Regions from separate parts of the Arthrobacter sp. 10T416 genome, predicted to be linked through region 3. Evidence: riboswitches for the same ligand, from Rfam matches in the RefSeq annotation. Region 3 holds a riboswitch; each other region holds the start of a gene.

Region 1 (7,305 bases), on a different contig from region 3:
CAGAATGCGGATGACACTGCGGCACAGCTGTCTCCCCTCCTCCGCCGCGCCGCCGACACCCTGCCGTTCCAGACCAACGAGCTCGTTCTGGCCCGCGTTATTGGCGGCACCCAGGTGGGCGCCGGCGTCCTCTTCGCCCTGGGAAAGTCAGCCCGCCTCGCCGCCACCGTCCTCGCCGTGATCTCGGCCCTGAACGGCTTTGTTGAATGGCGCAGCGCGGACATCTCCTCCAAGGAAGGCCGCAACGCCCGGCGCAAGCAGCTGCTGAAGAACGTGTCGCTGACCGGCGGAGTACTGCTGGCCGCCGTTGACACCGCGGGCAAGCCGAGCCTGGCCTGGCGCGCCGAGCACCTCGCCGCCGACGCGCGGAAGACCACGGCCCACCTCGCCGCCGACGCACGGAAGACCACCGGCAAGAAGCTGAAGAAGGCTGACAAGGCACTCCGCAAGGCCGTCGACAACACCGTCGGAGCCTAAGACTGAAATGACCGGCACCACCCCCTCCGCAGCTGCCATTTCCTCCCCGGCCGGCGGCGGTCCGCACTGGCGCGCGCCGTTCGCGGACGGCCCCGTCGATGCCACTGTCACGGTTCCCGGCTCGAAATCCCTGACCAACCGGTACCTGGTCCTGGCCGCCCTCGCGGACGGTGTCTGCAGGCTGCGGGCTCCGCTGCATTCCCGGGACTCAGCCCTGATGATCGAGGCACTGCGGCAGCTGGGGGCCACGATCACGGAAGTCCCCGGCGACGGCGCCTTCGGCCCTGACCTGGAGATCACCCCGATCAGCGCGGGCGCTGCCGGCTCCGACGCCGCCGTCGACTGCGGCCTGGCCGGGACGGTGATGCGATTTGTTCCGCCCGTCGCGGCCCTGCGCCGCGGGACCACCGTGTTCGACGGCGACCCGCATGCCCGCAAGCGCCCGATGGGCACCATCATCGAGGCCCTGGCCGGACTCGGTGTAGCGGTAAGCGCGCCCGACGGCGGTCCCGCGTCATCGCTGCCCTTCGCGGTCCGCGGCACCGGGGAAGTCCGCGGCGGCCACCTCGTGATCGACGCCAGCGCGTCCTCCCAGTTTGTCTCGGCCCTGCTGCTCACCGGAGCCAGGTTCGAGGAGGGCCTGCACCTGGAGCACGTCGGCAAGCCGGTTCCCAGCCTGGACCACATCAGCATGACGGTCACGGCGCTCCGCGGAGTCGGCGTGGCCGTCGATGATTCCGTGCCGAACCACTGGATTGTCTCCCCCGGACCCATCCGCGCCTTCGACCAGCGCATCGAACAGGACCTCTCCAATGCGGGACCGTTCCTGGCTGCTGCCCTGGCCACCCGCGGCACCGTCCGGATTCCCAACTGGCCCGCCGGGACCACCCAGGTGGGTGACCTCTGGCGCGAGATCCTGGCCGCCATGGGCGCCACCGTTTCCCTCGACGACGGGACCCTGACTGTCACCGGCGGCGCCGAGATCACCGGCGGCGACTTCGACGAGACCAGCGAACTAGCCCCGACTGTTGCCGCCCTGTGCGCCCTGGCCACCGGCCCGTCCCGGCTCACCGGCATCGCCCACCTGCGCGGCCACGAGACGGACCGGCTCGCCGCTTTGGTCGCCGAAATCAACCGCCTGGGCGGCGACGCCGAGGAAACCGCCGACGGCCTCATCATCCGGCCGGCCACCCTGCATGGCGGCGTGGTGCACAGTTACGCTGACCACCGGATGGCCACCGCCGGAGCCATCCTTGGACTCGCCGTCCCTGGTGTGGAGGTGGAGGACATCGCCACCACGGCTAAGACGATGCCGGACTTCCCGCAGCTATGGGCGGCGATGCTCGGCGGGGCAGCCGCACAACAGACGACCGCACAGACGGCCCCGGTAGTGCAGGACAGCGCAGAGAAGGACACCACCGGTGGCACGCAGCACTGACTCCTGGGACGAATCGGATGTCCGGATCCGCCCCAACAAAAAGGGCTCGAGGCCCCGCACCAAGGACCGGCCCAGCCACGACGACGCCGTGACCGGCCGCATCATCACCGTGGACCGCGGACGCTACACCGCCGTCGTCGACGAAGGCAGCAGCGGCGAACGGAAGATCATTGCCGCCCGGGCCCGGGAACTGCGCCGCAATCCCGTGGTGGCCGGCGACTTCGTCTCCCTGGTCGGTGACGTCAGCGGTGAGGCCGACACGCTGGCCCGCCTGGTCAAAATCCAGGACCGCCGGACCCTGCTGCGGCGCAGCGCCGACGACACGGACCCAATCGAACGCGCCGTCGTCGCCAATGCCGACCAGCTGGTGGTGGTGGTCGCCGCCGCCAACCCGGAGCCCCGCACCGGGTTCATCGACCGTGCCCTCGTGGCGGCCTACGACGCCGGCATCGAACCGCTGCTCCTGGTCACCAAAGCGGACGTCAAGGACCCCGCCGAGCTGCTCGCCAACTATCAGCACCTCGACTTCCCCGTCATCATTTCCAAGACGGCCGACTCGGCCGCCTCGGGCATCGACGCCCGCTCGGACGACGGCCTGTCCGCCCGGCTGGACAAGAACGCGGTCTCGCAGCTGCGCGGGTACCTCGACGGCAAGGTCACCGTCATGCTGGGCCATTCCGGCGTCGGCAAATCCACCATGGTCAACGCGCTCACAGGGGCCGAACGTGCCACCGGCGGCGTCAACGCCGTGACCGGACGCGGCCGCCACACCTCCTCCTCCGCCCTGGCGCTGAAGGTCAACGACGCGCCCGCCGGCAGCTGGATCATCGACACCCCCGGCATCCGTTCCTTCGGCCTGGCCCACGTGGACCCGGACCGGATCCTGCGTTCGTTCCCCGACCTGGAGCCGGGCACCGCGGACTGCGAACGGGGCTGCAAGCACGACGCCACCGCCGTTAACTGCGGCGTGGACGCCTGGGTGCAGGGCGGCCACGCCGGACCGTCCGGCCCTGCGCGCCTTGCCTCCCTGCGCCGGCTCCTCGGCACGGATCCGCGCATGGAAGCACAGGAAACCAAGGAGCTGGGCAGCGTCTCCTAACAGGGTCCGCCCGGCCGGCAGCGACGTGGCCTCCCGGTCCCGGGAGCTTTTTGACGGTAGCTTGGAGGCATGAGCCAACCCGCTTCGAGCTACAACGATGACCTGCGCCTCGCCCATGTACTGGCAGATTCCGTAGATTCCCAGACCATGAGCCGCTTCAAGGCGCTCGACCTTCGGATCGAAACGAAGCCGGACCTCACCCCCGTCACTGACGCGGACAAGTCCGCCGAGGAAGCCATCCGTGGCCAGCTGTCCCGCTCCCGGCCGCGCGACGCGGTCCTGGGCGAGGAGTTCGGCAGCTCCGGCCACGGCTCGCGCCGCTGGATCATCGACCCCATCGACGGAACCAAGAACTTCGTCCGCGGCGTCCCCGTCTGGGCCACCCTGATCGCTCTCGTGGACGAGGGCGAGCCGGTGGTCGGCGTCGTCAGCGCCCCGGCCCTGGGCAAGCGCTGGTGGGCCGCCAAAGGCGCCGGCGCCTACATGGGCCGGTCCCTGGCCGCCGCCACCCGGCTCAAAGTCTCCAACGTCTCGCGCCTCGAAGACGCCTCGCTGTCCTACTCGAGCCTGGGCGGCTGGAAGCAGCGCGGCAATCTGGACGAATTCCTCGGCCTCACCGAGGAAGTCTGGCGCACCCGCGCATACGGCGACTTCTGGTCTTACTGCCTGGTGGCCGAGGGTGCCGTGGACATCGCCTGCGAACCCGAGCTCAACCTTTACGACATGGCGGCGCTGGTCCCGATCGTGACCGAGGCCGGCGGGCGTTTCACCTCGCTGGAAGGCGAGGATGGCCCGTTCGGCGGGAACGCGCTCGCCACGAACTCCATCCTGCATTCGGAAGTCCTCAAGCGCCTGAACCCCGGTCTCGACGACCTCCTCTAGCCCGCTCCGCGGCAGGCAGCCGTAACACAACGCTTCACATTCCGGACCTCCCTTTCCCGGGCGGCACGCCATGTCCTAGGCTCGAACCAGGTCACGAGTGCCAGCGCTAAACCCCGGTTTGCTGGCCGGCAACCCTCCATTCGCGGCGGGGTGCCCCGGGTGACGACCTGGCCGGTCCGGAGCGGACCCGGCAAGCGCGGATCCCCTGTGAGCGGGGTCCTTTCAAGCGAGGTCCCATGACGACTGCCACCATTTCCACCCACCCCACCTCTTCCGCCGGCGCCCCGGTGCCGGCCGACGCGCGGTTCGACGCCGCCCGCAGGCCGCTGTCCGCCGTGTCCGGCGCTGAAATCCAGGCGCCCCTGATCCAGGGCGGCCACGTCCGCTACGCCAACCTGGACTACGGCGCGTCGGCGCCGGCCCTGTCCGTGGTCTCCGCCTACCTCAACGAGATCCTGCCCTACTACGCCAGCGTCCACCGCGGCGCAGGCTACGCCTCGCAGCTCAGCACCTCGGTCTACGAAAACGCCCGGAACATTGTCCGAGGCTTTGTGGGCGGCCGTGCGGACGACTCGGTGATCTTCACCCGGAACACCACCGACTCCCTGAATCTCCTGGCCGGTTGCCTCCCGGCGGCTGACGGACGCCCTACCGGCGAGGTGCTCTACCTCGATATCGAACACCACGCCAACCTGCTGCCCTGGCAGAACGTCCCGCACCGCAGTGTGGTCGCGGCCCCCACCCTGGCCGGCACCGTGGCGCGGCTCCGCCAGGAACTCGCCCGCGGCGGTGTGAGCCTGCTCGCCGTCACCGGCGCGTCCAACGTCACCGGCGAGATCCTGCCCATCGGCGAGCTCGCCGCCCTGGCGCACGAGTTCGGCGCCCGGATCGCCGTCGACGCCGCCCAACTGGCCCCGCACCGCCGGATCAACATCAGCGCGGACGACGTCGACTACCTCGCGTTCTCCGGCCACAAGCTCTACGCCCCGTTCGGCGCCGGGGTGCTGGTGGGCCGCCCGGACTGGCTCGACGCCGGAACCCCGCACCTGGCCGGAGGCGGCGCCGTGCGGGACGCGAGGCTCGACTCCGTCAGCTGGACCACGGGACCGGCGCGCCACGAGGGCGGCTCCCCGAACGTGCTGGGGGCTGCTGCCCTGGCCCGGGCCAGCCAGGTCATCGAGGCGCTCGACGACGTGCAGTGGCACGCCCACGAGGACGCCATCCGGTCCTTCCTGGTGGAGGGACTGGAACGGATCGACGGCGTGAGCGTCCACCACATTTTCGAGGACACCGCCGCCGGTAACGGGCCCGGAACAATCGGCGTGGTCAACTTCTCTGTGGCCGGGTACGACGCCGGCCTGGTCGCCGCCTACCTCTCGGCGGAGCATGGCATCGGCCTGCGCGACGGCCGGTTCTGCGCCCACCCGCTGCTGAAACGGCTGGGCCTGCCGGCCGGGTCACTCCGTGCCAGTTTTGGCCTCGGGTCCCGCCTCGACGACGCCCAGCGGCTCCTGGCCGGGCTGCAGGAGCTCCGGCGCAACGGGCTCGGCTGGGACTACGTGGTGGACGCGGGCCGCTGGGTCCCGGCCAACGACACCCGCAGCTATCCGCACTGGGCACCCAACACCCCGGGCACGGCCGGCGCGGCGCCCTGCACGCTGGACTGACACCAGCGCCGGCCGCAAGCGCCGGGCCCCCGCGTGCGGTAAATTCGGTAGGTACCAAATTCAAGCTGCCGGAGGAGACGACACGTGGCACGCGGGGGCCCAAAACTGCAGCACCAGCGGCGGCAGGAGCTCGGCCAAAGCTTCCAGGACGGCGGGGAACACTACGACCGGGTGCGGCCCGGCTACCCGGCTGATTCCGCCGACTGGCTGATACCCGCCGGAGCCAGCGACGCCGCCGACCTCGGCGCCGGGACGGGCAAGTTCACGGCGCTGCTGGTCCGGCGCGGCCTCCGGACCGTGGCCATCGACCCGTCAACGGACATGCTGGAACAACTGCGCGCATCATTGCCCGGAGTCGCCGCCGTCGAGGGAACCGCCGAACGTACCGGCCTGCCGGCAGACGCCTTCGACCTCGTCACCGTGGCCCAGGCCTGGCACTGGTGCGATCCCCTGCTGGCCAGCACCGAGGCCGCGCGGATCCTGCGCCCGCACGGGGTCCTCGGCCTGATCTGGAACCAGCTCGACACCTCCGTGCCCTGGGTACACCGGCTCTCCCGCATCATGCATGCCGGCGATGTCCACAAACCCCACTTCCGGCCGCCCGTCGGCCCGGAGTTCACCGGGCTGGAAAGCCACCTCACCCGCTGGGAAGATCCGGTCAGCACGCAGGACCTCATGGAACTCGCCAAGTCCCGCAGCTACTACCTGCGGGCCGGCGAGGCCACCCGCCAGAAGGTGCTTAGCAACCTCGACTGGTACCTGCACGAGCACCTCGGCCACGTTCCGGGCGAGATCCTTCCGCTGCCTTACCTGACGCAGAGCTGGCGCGCCTTCAAGGCCTAGTCCCTACCCGGCCACTCCCCCGGCAATCCAGCCGACGGCCATTGCACGGGCCACCCGCTCACGCCTATGATTTCGGTGTGCCTAACTTTTATGTTCAGGCATTCGGAAACTTAATGGGAGCCCCGCAGTGCTGGACGTAACAGGACACCAACCCCGCCCCGATGCCCAGCCCCCGGCCCGAAAGGTCAGGGGCCGGCGCAGGGCGCTGCTTGGCCTGCTCGGTCCAGCCTTCGTCGCTGCCATCGCCTATGTCGATCCCGGCAACGTCGCGGCGAACCTCACCGCCGGCGCCAAGTACGGGTACCTGCTGGTCTGGGTCCTGGTCGCCGCGAACGCGATGGCCGTGCTGGTCCAGTACCAGTCCGCCAAGCTCGGCATCGTCACGGGGAAAAGCCTGCCGGAGATCCTCGGTGAGCGGCTCAGGCCCGCCTGGCGCCGTGCCTTCTGGGTCCAGGCCGAAATCGTGGCCGCGGCAACCGACCTTGCCGAGGTGGTGGGCGGCGCCGTGGCCCTCTACCTGCTGTTCGGCCTCCCCCTCCCCCTGGGCGCAGTGATTGTCGGCGGCGTTTCGATGGTGCTGCTCGCTGTCCAGAGCCGGAACCAGCAGCGGCCCTTCGAGTTCGTCATCATGTTCCTGCTCGGCATCATCACCGTCGGGTTCCTGGCCGGCCTGTTCATCAGCCCCGCCGATCCGGGTGGTGTGCTGGCCGGGCTGGTACCGGCCTTCCAGGGACCGGACACCGTGCTGCTGGCTGCGAGTATGCTCGGGGCCACCGTGATGCCGCACGCCATCTACGTCCACTCGGCCCTCTCCCGCGACCGGCACCGGCCCAACCCACACCTGCACGTCCCGCCGCACGCGATGTCGCGGCTGGTCAGGGCCACCCGCTGGGACGTTG
Region 2 (7,305 bases), on a different contig from region 3:
GTCCTTCGCGGCCCGGAAACCGGCGTCGAGGTCGGCGAGGATGTCGTCGATGTGCTCGAGGCCCACCGAGAGCCGGACCAGCCCGGGATTGACGCCTGCCACCGCCTGCTGCTCCGGCGAGAGCTGGCTGTGGGTGGTCGACGCCGGGTGGATGACCAGGGAGCGCACGTCGCCGATGTTCGCCACGTGGGAGTGCAGTTCCAGGGCATCGACGAACCGCTTGCCGGCCTCCGCTCCCCCGGCGAGGTTGAAGGCGACGACGGCGCCGGTTCCCTTCGGCCCGTACTTGCGGCCGCGCTCGAACCAGGGGCTGGACGGCAGCCCGGCGTAGGCGACGGATTCGACGTCGTCCCTGGCTTCCAGCCATTCGGCCACGCGGGTGGCGTTCGCGACATGCCGCTCCACGCGCAGGCTCAGGGTTTCGATGCCCTGGGCGATCAGGAAGGCGTTGAACGGCGAGACGGCGGAGCCGAGGTCGCGCAGCAGCTGGACGCGGGCCTTGAGGATATAGGACAGGTTCGCGCCCAGTGCCCCGTCCGCCCCCAGGTCCCGGGCGTAGACGAGGCCGTTGTAGGTAGGATCCGGGGTGTTGAAGCCCGGATAGCGGTCCGGTTCCTTGCCGAAGTCGAAGTTGCCGGAGTCGACGATCACGCCGGCGATCGCCGCACCGTGACCGCCGAGGTACTTGGTGGCCGAGTGGACCACAATGTCGGCACCCCATTCGATCGGACGGATCAGGTACGGGGTGGAGAGTGTGTTATCCACGATCAGCGGGACGCCGGCCTGGTGGGCCACGTCCGCGATACCCTCGATGTCCAGCACGTCCTGGCGGGGGTTGGAGACCACCTCGCCGAAGAACAGTTTGGTATTCGGCCGCACGGCGTCCCGCCACTGGTCCAGATTGTCGGGGTCCTCGACGAAGGTTACTTCGATGCCGAACTTCTTCAGCGAGTGGGCCAGCAGGTTGTAAGTTCCGCCGTACAGGCTGGGACTGGCCACCACGTGGTCGCCGGCCTCGGCGATGTTGAGGATCGCGAAGGTCTCGGCGGCCTGGCCGGAACTGAGCAGGAGCGCCCCAAGGCCGCCTTCCAGGCTGGCTACGCGCTGTTCGACGGCGTCCTGGGTGGGGTTTCCGATCCGGGTGTAGATGGGCGCGAGTTCGGCGAGCGCGAAGCGGTTGGCGGCGCTTTCGGCGCTGGGGAAGACGAACGACGTCGTCTGGTAGATAGGCAGTGACCGGGCGCCGGTGGCAGCGTCCGGCTCCTGGCCGGCGTGGATCTGGCGGGTTTCAAAGGACCAGGCGTTGGACATCGGAGTGCTCCTTGTTACTGGGCGCAGCCCGACTCCGGCCTCGGGGCCGGGACGGCGCTGGCAGCCGCGCTTGCCCGCCGGCGGGCGCCGGTGGGCCAGGTCTTCACCCGGGGCACCCCGCCGCGTTTGGAGGGTTGCCGGCCAGCAAGCCGGGGCTTGATGCTGGCGCTCATGACCTGGATTCAGTCTAGGAAGCGGTCCCGGCGGCAGGATAGGTTTGTGACGAAAATGAAGAACGACGGCGTGCGCAGGGCTCGGAAAAGGACATCCCATCTGAGTTAGGACACCCTAAGCTGAGAGCTCCATCACAAAGTGCCAAGATGATGGCATGCGCATGGATCACGTCTCTTACGCCTGTGAACAGGATGGCCTGGCTGCCACCACCGAACGTATCGCCTCGGCCCTTGGGGTCGAGGCCGTCAAGGGCGGAGTCCACCCCCGGTTCGGGACCCGCAACATGATCATTCCGCTCGCCGGGCACAAGTACCTTGAGGTCGTGGAGGTCCTGGACCACCCGGCGTCGGACAAGGCACCCTTCGGCCAGGCCGTCCGGGCACGCTCGGCGGCCGGCGGGGGCTGGATGGGCTGGTGCGTCGAGGTCGACGACCTCGGCCCGTTCGAGGAACGCCTGGGCCGCGCGGCCGTCAACGGCAACCGCAAGTTCCCTGACGGACGGGAACTTGTCTGGAAGCAGATCGGCATCCTCGGCCTGATCGCCGACCCGCAGGTGCCCTACATGCTCAAGTGGGAAGGCGATCCGGCGCTGCACCCGTCCAACGCCTACGAGAGCAGCGTCAAGATGTCTGCGCTCACCATCGCCGGTTCCGCCGAGCGGGTCACCGAGTGGCTGGGTGAACCGGTGGGCAAGCCGCTGGAGGACGTGGACGTCAACTGGCTCGCCCCGCACGGGACGCCGGGGATCCTCTCCGTCACGTTCGAAACGGATTCCGGCGCCGTCACTATCTGACGGTTTCCCCTACACTTCGGCCGCCAGCAGCGGGTGCCAATGATGCCACCCACCGCTGGCGGCCGAATTCCTTTAAGCCGCTGGTCCCGGTGCTGGTCCCGGCTCAGGCCTTCAGCAGGTCCGGGTGGTGCACTTCCACCACGTTGGGGTGTGCCCGCAGCCGGTAGCGGAGGGCGTTGTCGCCGTAGGTCTCCAGGATCGGACTGTTGGTGGGGTCCACGGACAGTCCGCGGGCCTGGGCCTGGAATTCCGGGCTGACGGCCAGCCGGGGCATGGTGGCGTCCAGGGCCGGGTTATAGAAGAACGGCAGGGAGATCCGGTCGGTGCCGCGCAGGGGCGAAATCACCCGGTGCAGCGTGGCCTTGAGGTACCCGTTGGTGGCCAGCTCGAGCATCTCGCCGATGTTGACGACGAACGTGCCGGGCACCTGGGGCGCGTCGATCCATTTGCCCTGGTATTCGACCTGCAGGCCGCCCTTCCCGGGCTCGACCAGGAGCAGGGTCAGGACCCCGCCGTCGCGGTGGGATCCCACACCCTGCTTGGGCTCCGGATCGGACTCCCCCGGGTACCGCACGATCTTCAGCAGCGGGAAGGCCCGCGCGGCAAATGCGGCGTCGAAGGTGTCCTCGGGCGCTCCGAGCGAGACGGCGAGGGCCCGGAGCAGGGAAAGCGAAATTTCACTCAGGCGATCGGTCCATTCGGTCACGACCTCCTGCATGTCGGGCAGTCCGTCGGGCCACAGGTTGGGTCCCTCGAGCCGCCAGTAGTCGGCGACGCCGGGCCCGGGCTCCACGGCGTCGCGCTCAACGCCGATGTCGATCTGCTCGCGCCAGTCGACGGCGCCGTCGGTGATCTCGCCGCCCACGCGGGTGTAGCCGCGGAACTGCGGGCTGTGGACGTTCTCGATGGCGAGCTTCTGGTCCTCGGGGAGGGCAAAGAAGCGCCGGGAGACGTCCAGCATGGCATCGGTGAGTTCCTGGGGGACGCCGTGGCCGGAGAGGTAGATGAAGCCGACCTCCCGCATGGCATCGCGCAAATCGTTCCGGAACCGTGCGGCCTCTTCGGGGCCCGCAGCCAGAAGCGAGAAATCCAAGATGGGCAATGATTCAAGCGACAAGATGACCTAGTCCTTTGCAGCGTATTTAGCAAGCCGAAGCCTGGAATAGCTCCAATGTTACGGACTGGGACCCTGTCCTGATGAGTCCTGTGTCGAAATAAGACATTTTCCGCCCACAGGCCGGAACCCCGGCGGGGTGACCCTGCTGACTCAGCCCAGGCCGATGGCTTTCCCGAAGAGGCTGAACCCGACGAATGCGACGATGTCGAGCAGCGCGTGGGCGATCACGAGCGGCATTACCCGCCGTGTCCGCGTGTAGATGAGGGCGAATATGACGCCCATGACCGCGTTGCCAATGAAGGGGCCGAAGCCCTGGTACAAGTGGTAGCTGCCGCGGAGCATGGAGCTGGCGAAGATGGCCAGCGGCATACTCCAGCCGAACTTTCCGAACCGGTCCAGCAGGTACCCCACCACAATCACTTCCTCCACGATGCCGTGCCGGATCGCGGAGAGGATCAGGACCGGCACGGTCCACCAGTAGGAGTCGAGCGCGCTGGGGATGATCGCCGTCGTAATGCCCAAAGCCCGGCCGGCGGCGTAGAGCCCCAGCGACGGGACGCCGATGAGGGCGAAGAGCCCGATGCCGTGCAGCAGGTCCTTGCCCGGGCGGGCGAAATTGAAGCCCAGCTTCCGGAACGCCGACGTGCCGGTGCTCCCGGCCCCGGCGGCCGCGCCCGTTGGCCGGAGCTCGGTCAGGAAATAGATCACCAGGGCAACCGGCACCAGGGCGAAGATGATGTCCAGGAGCTGATACGTGAGGTCGAAGTATTCGCGGCTGCTCTGCGACCGGTTCAGCGTGGATGTGCCCTGGGCCAGCGGCGCCCGGGTCAGCTTGTCCAGCAGCTGCACCACCGAATACACCGCCGACTGCCCCAGGGACAGGCCCAGGACAATCCAGACTTCGAGCCGCAGCCGGCGGCGGGAGGGAACCAACATGCTCCTATCTTGCCTGCCGTTGCCGGGAGTTGGCTGCACGCGCCTATGCTAGGCCTGTGAGTGCGCCCGGGAAAATCATCATGATCCGGCACGGCCAGTCTGCCGCCAACGCCGACACCTCGATCTATAACCGGGTGCCCGATTACCGGATCCCGCTGACCGAGCTCGGCGTGGAGCAGGCAGTGGCTGCGGGCGGGCAGCTGCGGCACCAACTGGACGGGCAGAAGGTCTGCGTCTACGTCTCCCCCTACCTGCGGGCCTACCAGACCCTGGAGGCGCTGCGCCTCGGTTCCCTGGTGGAACGCGTGATCGAGGAGCCCCGGCTGCGGGAGCAGGACTGGGCCAACTTCCAGATCGCCGGCGACATCGAGGACCAAAAAGAGCTCCGCAACGCGTACGGGCACTTTTTCTACCGGTTCCGGGAGGGTGAATCCGGCTCGGACGTCTACGACCGGATCTCCTCGTTCATGGAGACGCTGTACCGGCACTGGTCCAAGCCCACGTACGCGCCGAACGCCCTGTTCGTCACCCACGGCCTGACCATGCGGCTGTTCTGCATGCGCTGGTTCCACTGGTCAGTGGAGTACTTCGAGTCCTTGAACAACCCGGACAACGCCGAGATCAGGACCCTGCTGCGCACCGGGGCGGGCAAGTACGAGCTCGACAAGCCGTTCAGCCAGTGGGAGGACCGCCGGGTGGATGAGACCGTGCTGGACGCTCCCCCGATGGTCTTTTAGGCACCGCTCCCCTACCCGGGCGGCCGCTTCAGCCCGATGACCTGGTGGAACTTTCCGCTAGGCCCGTGCTGCTCCGGCGGCTCGTCCGCCTGGACCAGCGCCACGTCGGGCAGGCCCTGGCCAGCCAGGAACGCGGCAAGCTTCGCCGTGACATCCTGCCACACCGGCTCCGGCGCGGCACCCGGTTCGAGCAGCAGCCGCACCCGGAGGGACTCCGGACCGGTCTGCACCAGCTGGCAGCGGTGCACACCCGGGGCATCGTCGATAGGGGTGGTGATGGCCAGCGGCAGGACGCTGACCGTGCGGCCGCCGGCATCCGCGAAGTGCAGGACGTCGTCGCGCCGGCCGGCCACCCGGATGGCGGGCAGCGGGTTGCCGCAGCTGCAGGGGCCGGGCCTGGCGACCACCGAGTCGCCGAGGTCGTAGCGGATCAGCGGCTGGACGCGGTTGGCGAGGTTGGTCAGCAGCACCGTGTGGGAGGCCTCCCCCGGCGGCGTGGGCCGGTAGTCTCTGTCCACCGGTTCCAGGATCACCCAGTCGCTGTTGACATGCAGCCAGCCGGCGGGACAGTCCAGCGCGATGGGGCTGAATTCGGAGGCGGCATAGACGTTGTGGACCCGGGCACCCAGCGACGCGGCCAGCCGCTCCGGCTCCCCGGCGGACTCCCCGCTGGACTCCACGAGGACCGGATGAATGCGCAGCCGGCCGGCGTCCTGTTCCGCAGCGAGCAGTTCCAGGGCACTGGGGTAGCCCACCAGGAGGGCGGGGTTGAAGTCGTTGAGCGATTGCACCAGCCGCTCCAGCGGCTGCTGGACCGGGAACAGGCGGAAGGCCCGGCCCCGGCCCCGGCTGCGGCGGCGTTCGGCCTCCAGCCAGACGGCGCCGGCGAAATGGCCGCCGGTACCCACTACGACGGCGGTGCGGACGCCGCGGCGCAGCACCTGGAGCAGCAGCGGGAGGAGGCCGCGAATGCCCGCGGTGCTCGCCAGCGCGCGGGCGCCCTGCGCCCGGTAGCATGCCACGGCCGCTGGGTCGTGCACAAAGAGCCCAGGGTGTCCGGTGGTTCCCGAGCTGGTGCAGGCCAGGTACTGACCGCAGTAGAGGCTGCCCACCAGGGCCGGATCGGCGACGAAGGCTTCCAGGCCGGCCCGGGTGATGGCGGGGTCGGTCACCCAGTCGTCGAAACGGGACATCAGCTGCTGCTTGGTGACCGGTGGCAGGTCACCAAGTGCGGCGTCCCCGGCCGGGAGGCCGCGGTACAGCTCCCGGTAGTACGGCGAGCAGGTCCTGGCGTGCCGGACCAGGGCGTTGAGCCGGGTGTCGCGGCGCCGGGCCAGCGCTTGCGGTCCGCCGCGGGTGGCCCGCAGCAGATCGAGCATGATGCCCAGCTCCCTCGCGAACCCGGCCATGGGGTGCCTCCTGTGTGCTGGTGCGTCAGCGGGCGCGGACTCCGGCTCGCCAGACCGCGTGGGTGAGCGGCATGCCCGGCCGGTAGGCCAGGTGGGTGGCGGAGGGGGCGTTGAGCAGGTGCAGGTCTGCCCGGTGCCCGACCGCGAGGGAACCGACCGCACGCTGGCCGTCGGCGTCGTTTCCGGACTCCCGGCCCAGGGCCAGCGCCCCGCCGTAGGTGGCCGCCCGGACGGCCTCGTGCACGCTGAGCCGCATCTGCAACACGGCGGTGGTCACGCAAAATGCCATTGAGCTCGTGTATGACGTTCCGGGGTTGCAGTTGGAGGCGAGGGCCAGCTGGACCCCGGCGTCGAGCAGTTCCCGTCCGGGGGCCAGCGGCTGCCGGGTGGACAGGTCGCAGGCCGGCAGGCAGGTTGCGACGGTGCCGCGGCGGCCGGCGCCGGCAGCCGGGTCCCAGCCGGACCAGCTGCCGGCCAGGGCGTCGATGTCCGTTCCGGAGAGGTAGTTCACGTGGTCCACACTCGAGGCCCCGAACTCGACCGCCAGGCGCACCCCCGGGCCCTCGCCGAGCTGGTTGCCGTGTACCCGCAGGCCGAGCCCGGCTTCCCGGGCGGCCTGGAGGACCCGACGGGACTGCTCCTCGGTGAAGGCACCCTGCTCGCAAAAGACATCGGCCCAGCGCACGTACGGCCGGACCGCGGCAAGCATGGGACCGCAGACCAGGTCCGTGTACTCGTCCGCGTCCATCCCGTGCGGGACCAGGTGCGCGCCCAGGTACGTCACCTCGTCCGCGACGGTCGAGGCGATCCGGGCGCTGCGGGCCTCGT
Region 3 (7,305 bases):
CCGGCGAGCCGGCCGGCGGCCACGGCCTGCTGCCGGACCGAGGCCGTGTACTCGGCCGCGGCGGCCGGGTTCGGGGAGAGCATAAACGTGGCTTCGGCGTGGGCGGCGCAGAACTGCTGCCCGCGGCCGGAGCTCCCGGCCTGGAACAGCACGGGCGTGCGCTGCGGCGACGGCGCGGACAGGTGCGGCCCGTCGATCGAGTACCGGTCGCCGCGGTGGTAGATCTTGTGGACCTTGTCCGGATCGGCGTGGATGCCGTTTTCCTTGTCCTGCACCAGCGCGCCGTCGTCCCAGGACCCTTCCCACAGTTTGTACGCGGCGGACACGTATTCGTCGGCCCAGGCGTAGCGGTCATCGTGCGCGACGAGGCCGTCGCCGAAGTTCCGGTGGGCGTTTTCGGCCGCGCTGGTCACGATGTTCCACGCCGCACGGCCCTGGGAAAGGTGGTCCAGGGTGGAGATCTGCCGGGCGAACTGGAACGGGTGGCTCTGGACCACCGACGACGTCGCGGCCAGGCCGAGGTGGCGTGTGGTCGCGGCGAGGGCGCCGAGGAGGATCAGGGGATCGTTCGCCGGGACCTGCATGCCGCGGCGCAAATGCCCGGCCCAGCCGCCGTCGTCGTTGCCGTAGAGCCCCACCACGTCCGCGAAGAACATCACGTCGAATTTGGCGTCCTCCAGCTGCCGGGCCAGGCCGGTCCACAGCTCCAGTTCGTTGAAGCGGTGCTGCTGCGCCGCCGGGTGCCGCCATTGGCCGCCCATAATGTGGCTGGTGGTGTTCATAACGAAGGCGCTCAGCAGCAGCCTTGGACGTCCCTCGGAGTGTGCGGTATCGACGGTGGCCATAGGGCCCCTTTCCGTGCAAAGTGAATCAGGCAATGTGGGTTCGCGGCGGCTGTCGTCAGCGCACGACGGCGGGTTCCCGGTCTGCGGGTACGGCGGCGGCGGGTGCCTCGGCCGGCAGTTCGGTCGCTCCGAGGGCGCGGTCCTTCGTTTCCGGGGATTTCAGGGTCGCGACGATGGTGATCGCGGAGACCGCCAGGAAGTAAACGACTACCCAGACCGGGTTTCCGCCGCCGGCCGCCAGCAGGGCCGTCGCCACCAGCGGCGCCAGGCCGCCGCCGAGCACGGAACCGATCTGGTAGCCGATGGAGACGCCGCTGAACCGGACGCGGGTGCTGAACAGCTCGGAGAAGAACGCCGCCTGCGGGCCGTACATGGCGTCGTGGCCGATGTTGAGGCCGACGACGACGCCGAGGATGATCAGCAGGATGTTGCCGGTGTCCAGGAGCCAGAAGAACGGGATGATCGCCGCAGCACTGGCCACGGCGCCGAAGAGATAGACCGAGCGGCGGCCGAACCGGTCGGACAGGGCGCCCCATAGCGGCACGGTGACAAGGCCCAGCGCGGAGGCGACCAGGACGGCGGTCAGGCCGGTGTTCCGGTCCGTGCCGGGCACCTGGGTCAGGTACGTCAGGATGAACACGGTGTACACGTAGTAGAACGCGTTCTGGGCGATGCGGAGGCCGGTGGTCAGCAGGATCTGGCGGGGGTGGGTTTTGAAGCTCTCCACCACGGGGCGGGCCGCGACGGTCTGGACCGTCTGGACGTGCTTGAACTCCGGGCTGTCCTCGACCGAGAGCCGGATGACCAGGCCCACGGCCACCAGCAGGAGGCTCGCGACGAACGGGACGCGCCAGCCCCACGCCAGGAACTGCTCGTCGCTCAGGGAGTTTTCCAGGACCAGCAGGACGCCGGTGGCCAGGAGCATCCCGGAGGTGGGGCCCAGCTGGGTGGCGCTGGAGGTCAGTCCGCGCTTCTTCGGCGCCGCGTGCTCGACGGTCATAAGGGCCGCGCCGGCCCATTCGGCCCCGTAGCCGATGCCCTGGACCACGCGCAGCAGGAGCAGGAGCGCCGGCGCCACCCAGCCGAGCTGGGCGTAGGTGGGCAGGAGCCCGATGGCCGTGGTCGCGAGCCCGGTCAGGAGCAGGGACGCCACGAGCACGCTCTTCCGGCCGATCCTGTCGCCGTAGTGCCCGCCCAGCACGCCGCCGATCGGCCGCGCGACGAAGCCGACGGCGTAGGTGGCGAAGGCTGCGATGGTGCCCACGAGCGGGGCGGCCGGGGCGAAGAACAGCGGGCCGAAGACGGTCGCTGCGGCCAGGCCGTACAGGACGAAGTCGTACCCCTCGATGGTGGTGCCGATGAAGCTGGCAACGGCCACCTTCCCGGTCATTTTCTGCGGGCGGGTTTCAGTACTCATATGCGGTCTCCTGGCGTATGCCGGGAAAGCGCTGCTTCCGGGATTCAAGCCGCGTGGGCCGCAAATCCGAGCGGAAGACGGCGCCTTCTCCATCGGTCCTGGCGGTAGCACCGTCCTCAATGAGGGGGTTGCTGCGGCGTCACAGAGCCAGATCTCTCAGCCGCTCGGGATGGTTACGAGTCCATCTCACACGGCAGGCGGCGAATACGGAAAAAGTCGGTCACATTTTGTAACCGACTCCCGTTGCGCCGTGCGGCAGGTGCTGGGTGCGCCGCTAGAGGCCTATCCGCCACCCCAGCCGGGCGGGGCACTCGTTGACCACGACGTCCAGTCCGGCGGCCGTGGCGCGTGAAACCGCGGCGTCATCGAAGACGCCCAGCTGCAGCCAGACGGCCTTGGCGCCGATGGCGATGGCCTCATCAATGACGGCGCCCACCTTCCCGGAGTTGACGAAGCAGTCCACGACGTCGATCGGGTGTTTCGCGGCGGGGATCTCCGCCAGGGACCGGTACCCAGTTTCCCCGTGGACGTCGTCGCCCGGGAGGTTGACGGGGATGATGTCCATGCCCATACGGTCGCGGACGTACAAGGAGACCTCAAAGGCCGACCGCCATTCATTGGTGGTCAGGCCCACCACCGCCCACGTGCCCTTGGTTCGCATAAGGCGCTCAATGACTGCCGGATCGTTAACGTGGACCATGCATTAACCCTACTCCTGCGCCCGGCGCGCACGATTGTCGAATAAATGACTGATTTTGATACCACATCAGGAGCGCCAGTGAATATTACAGCAACGTGTGGCTGGATTTTGCAGAATCGTGCATCTCGGTTCTAGTAGGTAGTGACCATCCCGAGCGGCTGAGGGACCTGGACCTATGAAGCCGCAGCAACCCCCGCCACGGCGAGGGTGCTACTGCCAGGACCGATGGAGTGCTGCACATGACCCCTGAAACCACGTCCACCCTGCCCGCTCCCGTCCGGGTCCCGGGCGCGGGCGCGGCGGCCACGCCCGAGCCGGATTCTGTGGCGTTCTGGGAAACCCAGGCGCTCCGTCTCGACTGGGCTCAGCCGGCCGCCGGCGAAACCAAACCCTGGCACACCGCCTACCGCCGGGTCCCGGCCGATCCCGCGGCCGGCCACGGCCCGGAGATCAGCTGGTTCGACGGCGGCAAGCTCAACGTCGCCTACAACTGCGTCGACCGCCATGTAGCGGCGGGACGCGGGGACAAGGTGGCCCTGTTCTTTGAGGGCGAGCCCGGCGACCGCCGCACTGTCACGTACGCCGAGTTGCAGCGTGAGGTGGCCAAGGCTGCCAATGCCCTGCTGGACCTCGGCATCGCCAAGGGCGACCGGGTGGTCATCTACCTGCCCGTGATCCCCGAGACCGTGATCATCACCCTGGCAGTGGCCCGCATCGGTGCCATCCATTCCCTGGTCTTCGGCGGGTTCTCCGCGGAGGCCCTGAGGTTCCGGGTGGAGGACACCGGCGCCAAGCTGCTGGTCACCACCGACGGCCAGTTCCGGCGGGGAGCTGCCGTCCCGGTTAAGGCCAACGCGGACGCCGCCGTCGCCGGCACGAACGCGATCGAACACGTCCTGGTGGTCAACCGGACCACCCCGGCCGGTGAGCTGGACACGGTCCCGATGACCGCGGGCCGCGACGTCTGGTGGCACGACGCCGTCGGCGCCGCGTCGGATGCCCACACCGCCGAGGCCTTCGACGCCGAGACGCCGCTGTTCATCATGTACACCTCGGGGACCACCGGGAAGCCGAAGGGCCTGGTCCACACCTCCGGGGGCTACCTCACCCAGGCGTCCTGGAGTTTCGAGCACCTCTTCAGCAACCCGGACCCTGCCCTCCGCGACCGGGATGTCCACTGGTGCACGGCGGACCTGGCCTGGGTTACGGCGCATACCTACGAGCTCTACGGCCCGCTCTCCAACGGCGCCACGCAGGTGATCTTCGAGGGCACCCCCAACACCCCGCACCCGGGCCGGCACTTTGAAATCATCGAACGCTACGGGGTGACGCAGTACTACACCGCGCCCACCCTGGTCCGGTCCCTGATGGGCTGGTTCCCCGAGGGTGTCCCGGACACGTACGACCTCTCCTCGATCCGCCTCCTCGGCACGGTGGGCGAGGCGATAAACCCCGAGGCTTGGCGCTGGTTCCGGGCCAACATCGGCGCCGGAACCGCCCCCGTGGTGGACACCTGGTGGCAGTCCGAGACCGGCGCCACCATCCTCTCGCCCGCCCCGACCGACTCCTCGTTCAAACCCGGCTGCGCGGCCCGCCCGCTGCCCGGCGTGAGCACCCGGATCGTCGACGACGCCGGCGCCACGGTTCCGCCGGGCGTGCAGGGCTTTATTGTGGTGGACTCCCCCGGCCCGGCGATCGCCCGGACCGTGTGGGGCAATCCGGCCCGCTACTACGACTCGTACTGGCGCCAGTACGCGCAGCAGGGCTGGTTCCTCGCCGGAGACGGTGCCAAGTACGACGACGACGGCGACATCTGGATCCTCGGGCGGGTGGACGACACCCTGAACGTTTCCGGCCATCTGCTCTCCACCATCGAAATCGAATCGGCCCTCGTGTCCCACCCGGACGTGGTGGAAGCCGGCGTCTGCCCGGTCGCCGACGCCAAAACCGGGCACGCCATCGTCGCATACGTGGTCCTCCGCGAGTCGGCAGCGATCCCCTCCCGCCGCTTAGCGTTCACGGAGGGAATCACCGCCGATTTGAAGGCGCATGTGGCGAAGGCGATCGGGCCGATCGCAAAGCCGCGAGACGTCGTCGTTGTGCCCGATGTCCCCAAGACCCGCAGCGGCAAGATCATGCGCCGGCTGCTGACGCAGCTCTTCGAGGGCACCGAGCTCGGCGACACCACGTCGCTGCAGAACGAACCGTCGATCGCCGGCATCCAGGCCGCCCTCCGTGACCGCAACAGCATCCCCGCCACACCCCAGAAGTTAGGAACCTCATGACTGACATCAGCAGCGTCGCCCGTCTCTCCGAACCGCTCAAGTTCGCCTACTGGGTCCCGAACGTGTCCGGCGGCCTGGTGGTCTCCACCATCGAACAACGCACCGGCTGGGACTTCGACTACAACAAGAAGCTCGCCCGGATCGCCGAGGACTCCGGCTTTGAATACGCCCTCACCCAGACGCGCTACGCAGCCTCCTACGGCGCGGACAAGCAGCATGAGGCGACCTCGTTCAGCCTCGCCCTGCTCGCCGCGACCGAACGGCTCAAGGTGATCTCGGCCGTGCACCCGGGCATGTGGCACCCCGGCGTCCTGGCGAAGTTCATCATCACCGCGGACCACATCTCCAACGGCCGTGCCGCCGTGAACATCGTCTCCGGTTGGCTGAAGGCCGAGTTCGAAAACTTTGGCCTCGAATGGCTCGAACACGATGAGCGCTACGTCCGCACCGAGGAATTCATTCGGGTGCTGCGCGGACTCTGGACCGAAGAGGCCTACAGCCAGAGTGGAAAGTACTACAACATCACCGATTTCACCCTGCAGCCGTCCCCGGTGGACGTGCCCGGCCGCGCGCACCCGGAGATTTTCTTCGGCGGCAATTCCACAGCGGCGCAGGCCACGGCCGGCCGCGTGGCGGACTGGTACTTCTCCAACGGCAAGGACCTGGAGGGGTTCAAGGACAACATCGCCGGAGTGGTGGCCGCAGCCGCGGAAACGCGCCGCGGCGCCGGCGGTGCCCTGCCCGCACCCAGGTTCGGCCTGAACGGCTTTGTCATCGCCCGGAATTCGGAAAAGGAGGCCCGGGACACCCTCCGCGAGATCGTCGCGAAGGCACACAAGGCCGCCGTCGAGGGGTTCCGCGCCGCGGTCCAGGAAGCCGGTGCGTCCACGAAGGACGGCAAGGGCATGTGGGCCGACTCCAGTTTCGAGGACCTGGTCCAGTACAACGACGGCTTCAAGACCCAGCTGATCGGCACGCCGGAGCAGATCGCGGAGCGGATCGTGGCGTACAAGAAGATCGGCGTGAACCTGTTCCTGACCGGCTACCTGCACTTCCAGGAGGAGGTGGCCGCGTTCGGCCGGGATGTCCTGCCGATCGTCCGGGAGCTCGAGGCGGACCTGGCCCGCAAGCACGGCACCGAACTGGTCCCCACCCGCCCCCTAGCCTCGCAAGCTCGGCCAGGGAACCCTGCGGGCGTGGGCCCATCCACTCCTGTCACCAAGATTGAGGTGAACGCGTAATGGCCGACCGCACCTTTGGTTTCCGCACCCGCGCCCTGCACGCCGGCGGGACGCCCGACGCCGAGCACGGCGCCCGCGCAGTGCCGATCTACCAGACCACGTCCTTCGTGTTCAAGGACACCCAGGACGCCGCGAACCTGTTCGCGCTGCAGAAGTACGGGAACATCTACTCCCGCATCGGCAACCCCACGGTGGCCGCGTTCGAGGAACGTATCGCCTCCCTCGAGGGCGGCATTGGCGCGGTCGCGACGTCGTCGGGCATGGCCGCGGAGTTCATCACCTTTGCCGCGCTCACCCAGGCCGGCGACCACATTGTCGCGGCCTCCCAGCTCTACGGCGGCACCGTGACCCAGCTTGATGTCACGCTGCGCCGCTTCGGCGTCGACACCACATTCGTGGCCGGCACCGACCCGGCAGACTACGCCGCGGCGGTCCGGGACAACACCAAGGCGATCTTCGTGGAGGTGGTGGCCAACCCGTCGTCGGAGGTCCAGGACCTGGCGGGGCTGGCGCAGGTGGCGCACGACGCCGGTATTCCGCTGGTGGTCGACGCCACCTTGAGCACCCCGTACCTCGTGCGGCCGATCGAGCACGGGGCGGACATTGTGATCCACTCCGCCACGAAGTTCCTCGGCGGCCACGGCACCACCCTGGGCGGCGTGATCGTCGAGAGCGGCCGCTTCGACTGGGGCAACGGCAAGTTCCCCACCATGACCGAGCCGGTGCCCTCCTACGGCAACGTCTCCTGGTGGGGCAACTTCGGCGAGTACGGTTTCCTCACCAAGCTGCGCTGCGAACAGCTGCGCGACATCGGCCC

Evidence for each region. A riboswitch is a leader RNA that binds a small molecule or an ion and turns the genes downstream of it on or off. The one in region 3 is predicted to bind S-adenosylmethionine.
Region 1: another riboswitch for S-adenosylmethionine. It lies ahead of AC1DBE_RS04120 (aminotransferase class V-fold PLP-dependent enzyme); the one in region 3 lies ahead of AC1DBE_RS14100 (MFS transporter).
Region 2: another riboswitch for S-adenosylmethionine. It lies ahead of AC1DBE_RS13380 (bifunctional o-acetylhomoserine/o-acetylserine sulfhydrylase); the one in region 3 lies ahead of AC1DBE_RS14100 (MFS transporter).

Annotation. Positions count from the first base shown of each region.
Region 1 is NZ_JBFTHI010000002.1:35,257-42,561, forward strand. It holds gene AC1DBE_RS04100 (DoxX family protein) at 1-477, shown strand, start outside; gene aroA (3-phosphoshikimate 1-carboxyvinyltransferase) at 485-1,915, shown strand; gene rsgA (ribosome small subunit-dependent GTPase A) at 1,899-3,014, shown strand; gene hisN (histidinol-phosphatase) at 3,084-3,896, shown strand; SAM riboswitch class IV at 3,986-4,099, shown strand; gene AC1DBE_RS04120 (aminotransferase class V-fold PLP-dependent enzyme) at 4,133-5,563, shown strand; gene AC1DBE_RS04125 (class I SAM-dependent methyltransferase) at 5,648-6,406, shown strand; gene AC1DBE_RS04130 (Nramp family divalent metal transporter) at 6,534-7,305, shown strand, end outside.
Region 2 is NZ_JBFTHI010000013.1:17,539-24,843, reverse strand. It holds gene AC1DBE_RS13380 (bifunctional o-acetylhomoserine/o-acetylserine sulfhydrylase) at 1-1,311, opposite strand, end outside; SAM riboswitch class IV at 1,373-1,488, opposite strand; gene AC1DBE_RS13375 (VOC family protein) at 1,640-2,278, shown strand; gene AC1DBE_RS13370 (isopenicillin N synthase family dioxygenase) at 2,382-3,395, opposite strand; gene AC1DBE_RS13365 (CPBP family intramembrane glutamic endopeptidase) at 3,546-4,331, opposite strand; gene AC1DBE_RS13360 (histidine phosphatase family protein) at 4,412-5,068, shown strand; gene AC1DBE_RS13355 (phenylacetate--CoA ligase family protein) at 5,080-6,477, opposite strand; gene hutI (imidazolonepropionase) at 6,503-7,305, opposite strand, start outside.
Region 3 is NZ_JBFTHI010000014.1:50,847-58,151, forward strand. It holds gene AC1DBE_RS14095 (LLM class flavin-dependent oxidoreductase) at 1-845, opposite strand, end outside; gene AC1DBE_RS14100 (MFS transporter) at 901-2,262, opposite strand; SAM riboswitch class I at 2,349-2,438, opposite strand; gene AC1DBE_RS14105 (CoA-binding protein) at 2,537-2,962, opposite strand; SAM riboswitch class I at 3,105-3,194, shown strand; gene acs (acetate--CoA ligase) at 3,202-5,247, shown strand; gene sfnG (dimethylsulfone monooxygenase SfnG) at 5,244-6,488, shown strand; gene AC1DBE_RS14120 (O-acetylhomoserine aminocarboxypropyltransferase/cysteine synthase family protein) at 6,488-7,305, shown strand, end outside.